DNA from 2 places in the Pseudoalteromonas sp. PAR1 genome. Region 2 is predicted to be linked to the other one. Evidence: predicted binding sites of a transcription regulator. Region 2 holds the regulator's gene; the other holds the start of a gene.
The links. Region 2 encodes sigma-54, which starts transcription at its own class of promoters, with help from an activator protein. Its sites were predicted from a motif close to GTTGGCACGNNNNTNGNNT; they were not measured.
Positions count from the first base shown of each region.

Region 1: the regulator sigma-54 is predicted to act here: its motif matches at 1,706-1,724, upstream of QL229_RS06610 (CsbD family protein).

Region 1 is NZ_CAMZMY010000006.1:68,269-71,449, forward strand. It holds gene metH (methionine synthase) at 1-223, shown strand, start outside; gene QL229_RS06605 (GGDEF domain-containing protein) at 389-1,429, shown strand; gene QL229_RS06610 (CsbD family protein) at 1,470-1,667, opposite strand; gene hrpB (ATP-dependent helicase HrpB) at 1,915-3,181, shown strand, end outside.
Region 2 is NZ_CAMZMY010000011.1:134,396-137,576, forward strand. It holds gene lptA (lipopolysaccharide transport periplasmic protein LptA) at 1-422, shown strand, start outside; gene lptB (LPS export ABC transporter ATP-binding protein) at 419-1,144, shown strand; gene QL229_RS11360 (RNA polymerase factor sigma-54) at 1,262-2,758, shown strand; gene hpf (ribosome hibernation promoting factor) at 2,785-3,072, shown strand; gene ptsN (PTS IIA-like nitrogen regulatory protein PtsN) at 3,076-3,181, shown strand, end outside.

The DNA of each region.
Region 1 (3,181 bases), on a different contig from region 2:
ACTTGATACCGAACAGCGTATTGGCATGAAACTAACCAGCTCATACGCAATGTGGCCGGGTGCTGCAGTTTCTGGTTGGTATTTCTCTCACCCTGAAGCGAAATACTACGCAGTGGCGCAAATTCAAAAAGATCAGGTTGAAGATTACGCTAAGCGTACCAACATGACACTTGCTGAAGCTGAGCGTTGGTTGTCGCCTAATTTGGGCTATGAGCCAGAATAATAACCTTTAGTTTAAATTAAAAACGAGCCTCAAATGGCTCGTTTTTTTATGTCCATTTTTTTCATACTTTTTTCTTTTTAATTGCTTTAGTACTGGCAAATTCCTTCTAATTTAAATATTTGTGTTAAAGTTATTGAGGTTGAGCAAGGAATCTAAGGTGAAATTGTGATTGATACTGTGAATGCAAGCGAGAGAGATAAAGCGCGATTCTTACGCGTATTTGCATTTATTGGTGCAGTGACCTCTTTGTTGATGTCGGTCACAAGTTATCAAGATGGCTACATCGCATTAAGTTATTTATTAATTGTTGGCGTTGTTATTTTTGCTTTGCCTTTTTTAATAAAGGGGCGTGATCAATTTATTTCAGTACTCATGCTGTACGCACTTTATGCAATGATGTGCTTCTTAACTGTCTCGGGTGGCAGTAATGGCACAGGGCCGTTATGGCTATTTATTGTATCCCCAGTAACATTTTTTATTCGTGGCTTAAAGCGCGGAGCGTTCGATCTTATCCTGCTTGCCATTATTATCTCAGTGCTTTTCTATTTTACCGATCAATTTGGTTATTACAGTTATTCAAGTCATTACTTTCCAACGCGGGTCATGCTGTGCTTCTCTATTTTATGTATTTTGGGTGGCTTCTACGAATATTACCGCAACAAATACAGTTTAGAGTTAATGAAGCAACTTAAAATTAATCAAAAGCTTGCTCGCTATGATGCAATGACTGAACTTGTAAATCGTCGCTTTGCAACTGAGTGCTTACAAGATAAACGCTTTGGCGAAGGGGCAGTGTTCTTGCTGATGGATGTTGATAACTTTAAACAAATCAACGACACCTATGGTCATCAAGTAGGCGATGAGGTGCTAATATTTTTCGCTGATGTATTTAATAAAGTGTGCACAGAAGAAGATGTCATTTCCCGTTGGGGCGGCGAAGAGTTTTTAATTGTTATTCCTGCGGGGAATGAACAACGGGCCTACCAAGTTGCAGACAACATTCATAAAAAGCTCGCTGAAAAGCCATTCACTAGCGGTCAGCATCGTTTTCATGTCACCTTAAGTATTGGCTTATACCAACGCGTGCCAGATGAGAGTGTTGATCATTGCTTAAACATTGCTGATAAGCGACTTTACCGTGCTAAATCGCAAGGTAAAAATCAAACGGTTGCTGAAGCTGATTTAGCAAAGCACGAGCCTGCTTGATAAATAAAGCCGCAATTAGCGGCTTTATTTATTGCTCAAATTAATGGCTTTTTTCAAAGTCGCTGACTTCACGCTCAGCTTCTTCTTTCGATTTACCGTATTTTTGCTGGATTTTACCAACAAGCTCTTTACGGCTACCCTCAATCACATCTAAATCACCATCAGTAAGTTCGCCCCATTTACGTTGCGCTTTACCTTTAAGTTCTTTCCAATTACCTTCTAAACGATCGCTGTTCATCATAATCTCCTTACTTTGTTAAACATTCGTGTTAGTAAAAGCAATCGTTATGCCACTCCAACCTTATAAGTAACTAATTGATATTGTTAATTTTTAATTTTTTGTGTTATGTGGTGGAGTTATCTAATTGCAATTTGTACCTGTTTAAAGGTTGAAGCGTGTAATTATTTCATGCAATTTAAGGCTACTCATCCCTGCCTGTAATTTTTTGATACAATGCGCGAAAAGAAAGTAAGAGATACCTAACGTGCTGCCAGTTGAAGATATTTATCAATCCCTGTTAACAACATTACAGAGTAACCCTATGGCCTTATTGCAAGCGCCACCGGGAGCGGGTAAATCAACATGGCTACCTCTTACCTTAATGCGCGAAGGGCACTTTAAACGCATTGTTATGTTAGAGCCAAGACGACTCGCCGCACGCAATATTGCTCAGTACTTGGCAAGTCAGCAAAATGAAAAAGTTGGCGACAGTGTCGGCTTACGTATTCGTGGCGAATCAAAAGTTAGTTCTACAACTAAACTCGAAATTGTCACTGAAGGCATGCTGACGCGTATGTTGCAAAATGACCCAGAGCTTAGTGATGTAGACTTACTTATTTTTGATGAGTTTCACGAGCGCTCAATTGCCGCAGATACGGCTTTGGCATTTGCCCTCGAAACACAGGCGGCACTTCGCGATGATTTAAAAATCTTACTGATGTCGGCAACCTTAGACGGCGATCGTTACAGTGAGTTTTTTAGCTGTCCTATCATCTCATCACAAGGGCGAAGCTACCCCATTGATGAAGTTTACATTCCACTTAAAGACGAAAGCCGCTGGCTCGATGACATACCTGCAGTTATAAAACAGGCGCTTAGTGAGCAAACGGGCAGTGCTTTAGTATTCTTACCAGGGCAGCGTGAAATCATTCGGGTTCAGCAGTCTCTAAACGATTTAGGTGATAATGTTGAGATATTTAGCTTGTATGGTGAGCAAAATAAAAATGAGCAACAAGCTGCTATTGCGCCTGCTAAAAATGGCAAACGTAAAGTGGTATTAACCACCAATGTGGCTGAAACCAGTTTGACCATTGAAGGAATACGCATTGTGGTTGATAGCGGTAAACGTCGTGCTGCCAGTTTTAATTTAAAAACGGGTGTGACAGAGCTTGTTACGCAAAGTATCTCTCGTTCTTCAGCCATACAGCGCGCTGGTCGTGCTGGGCGCATTGAGCCGGGGGTTGTGTATCGGTTAGGCTCTAAGCAAACCTTTGAGCGCCGCAACAGCCATGATGCGCCAGAAATTCTGACCAGTGATATTAGTCAGTTGTTATTAGAGGCAAAGCAGTGGGGGGCATCACTTGCTGAGCTTAGCTTGCTCGATCCACCAAGTAGCCAGCAGGTTAAACAGGCAACGGCACTTTTGAAAATGCTCGAAGCCATTGATGAAAATGAAAAGCTTACTTCGCTTGGCAGCCAAATGCTGAGCTATGGAGCCGATATTCGCCTCTCGCATATGCTCATTAAGGCAA
Region 2 (3,181 bases):
CAGATCGCCAAACTGGTAAGCTAAAAGATGGCGTTGGTATATTTGAAGGCAATGTCGAAATTATACATGGTAACCGCCGGATCACAGCCGAACGCCTTGAAGCCCATGGTGGTGATACAGAAGGTACTGTTGAGTTAATTATCGCCACAGGTAAGCCTGCTTATTTTGAAGAAAAGCAAGCAGATGGCACGGTAATGAGCGCCAGTGCAGAAGAAGTTCGCTACGACGTAGCCAAGCGCTTCTTAACTTTAAATGGCGAAGCCGAAGTGACTCAAGCAGGCCAAAAAGTAACAGCGAAAAGCATTACCTATGATATGGCACAACAACTAATTAGCGCAGAAAAAGATGAAAACTCAACAGACCGTGTACACACAATCTTAGTGCCTGTAGACAACAAACAAGACGATAAAGGCCAACCATGAGCACATTAAAAGCAGAGCTTTTAGCAAAAAGCTATAAAGGCCGCCAAGTTGTCAAAAATGTGGGTCTTGAAGTTGAAGCGGGCAGTATCGTTGGTTTGCTTGGCCCAAATGGCGCAGGCAAAACCACCACTTTCTATATGATTGTTGGCTTAGTACCTAGCGATAAAGGCAAGATCAGCATTGATGATAACGATATTACACTTTTGCCAATGCATAGCCGAGCACGTTTAGGGATTGGTTACCTACCACAAGAGTCATCTATTTTTAGAAAGTTAACGGTTTATCAAAACCTAATGGCTATTTTAGAAACGCGTAAAGATTTAAATAAACAAGGCCGAGAAGAAACACTCAACAACTTACTTGATGAATTTAGTATTCAGCATATTCGTGATAGTCAAGGCATGGCCTTATCTGGGGGCGAGCGTCGTCGCGTAGAAATTGCTCGGGCATTAGCAGCAAACCCTAAATTTATCTTGTTAGATGAGCCTTTTGCTGGTGTTGATCCTATTTCAGTGTTAGATATAAAGAAAATTATTGAACACTTAAAAAATCGTGGTATTGGTGTATTAATCACTGACCATAATGTTAGAGAAACCCTTGATGTTTGTGAAAAAGCCTACATTGTTTCTCATGGGGAGCTAATTGCATCAGGAACACCTGAGCATGTTTTAGCTGACCAAACCGTACGCGATGTGTATCTAGGTGAGCAATTCAGGCTATAACCAATAAGCCACCATCTAGCGCATCTGCTAAACTAAATAACAATGACAATAAATCGATATAAATTTACCTGTGACTGCACAGGTGTCGATAACACATAAAAGGATTGTTAGGGATACATGAGGCAATCATTACAGCTGCGCATGGGCCAGCAACTTACAATGACTCCACAACTGCAACAAGCAATTCGCTTGCTGCAGCTTAGTACATTGGATCTCCAGCAAGAAATTCAAGAAGCACTTGATAGTAACCCTCTGCTTGAAGTGGAAGAAGCAGATTACAACGATGAAAACATTGGTAAGAACGAGCAAAAAGCTGAATCTGATGATACTCAGCTAAGTGCATCGGCCGAAGAAGCGCCGAGTGAGTACGAACAAGAAAGCAGCGATGCCCTTAACAAAGACACCGTAAGTGACGATTTAGCCATGGATGTGACATGGGATGAGTACATGAGTGCTGCCCCATCAACATCATCAGGTCCAATGCCAGAAGATGAGTCAATTTATCAAGGTGCATCGACTGAAACCCTCCATGAATACCTTATGTGGCAATTACAACTCACACCATTTAGCCCAACTGACGAAGCGATCGCTGTCGCCATCGTAGAGGCAATTGATGACTCAGGTATTTTAACTGTTAGCTGCGAAGACATAGTCGAAAGTTTTAATCAAAATAATGATGAAGAAGAAATCGAACTAGATGAAGTCGAAGCGGTCTTAAAGAGAATACAGTTGTTTGATCCAGTAGGGATTGGTGCCCGTAGCTTACAAGAGTGCTTATGTATCCAGCTTCGCCAATTCGATGCGAGTACGCCGTATTTAGCTGAAACTAAAATGGTTTTATCTGAGCATATTGAATTATTAGCAAGTCGCGACTATCGCACTTTGATGAAAAAGACTAAGCTTAAAGAAAGCGAACTAAAAGAAGTAATGACGCTGATCCACAGCTTAAACCCTAAGCCAGCAGACAGCATAGTTCGCGAAGAGTCTGAGTACGTTATACCCGATGTATCGGTTAAAAAAGTTAAAGGTCGTTGGGTCGTTGAACTAAACCCAGATTGTATGCCAAAAATTAGAGTGAATAGCCAATATGCAGCTATGTCACGCTCAGTAAAATCGAGCAGCGATAGCCAGTTTATTCGCTCTCATTTACAAGAAGCTAAATGGTTTATTAAAAGCTTAGAGAGCCGTAACGATACACTTTTAAAAGTGACCAATTGTATCGTACAGCAACAACAAGCATTTTTTGAACATGGCCCAGAAGCCATGAAACCAATGGTGCTGAACGATGTCGCAGAAATGGTCGAAATGCATGAATCGACAATTTCACGTGTTACAACACAAAAATACATGCACACCCCTCGCGGGATTTTTGAGTTGAAATATTTCTTCTCAAGCCATGTCAGCACAGAAAACGGTGGTGAGTGTTCATCAACAGCAATTCGCGCTTTGATCAAAAAGCTTATCGCTGCAGAAAACTCAGCTAAACCATTGAGTGATAGTAAAATTGCAGATATATTGGCTGAGCAAGGAATTAAAGTAGCTAGACGCACAATTGCAAAATATCGAGAGTCTCTAGCGATACCTCCGTCTAATCAGCGTAAGAGTTTGATTTAGACGTTTTACATAGAAGGAAAATGCTTATGCAACTAAATTTAACTGGTCGTCATGTAGAAATCACTGATTCATTAAGAGACTATGTAAACAGCAAGTTTGCAAAACTAGAAAGGCATTTTGACCACATTAATAATGTACATGTCATTCTAGATGTAGAAAAATTAAGCCAAAAAGCAGAAGCAACTTTACATGTAAATGGAGGCGAGCTCTTTGCCTCAACTGCACACCAAGATATGTATGCAGCCATTGACTCGCTAATCGACAAACTAGATCGTCAAGTCATTAAACACAAAGAGAAATTAGCTCGACACTAAATTATGAAACTTAGTTCACTTACTAACCAGGACTGCAGCAAAGCTGCGGTCCTTTTTAATAGCAAAAAAAGAATCCTTGAATATATCAGCGAGCTGGCTCACCAGCAGC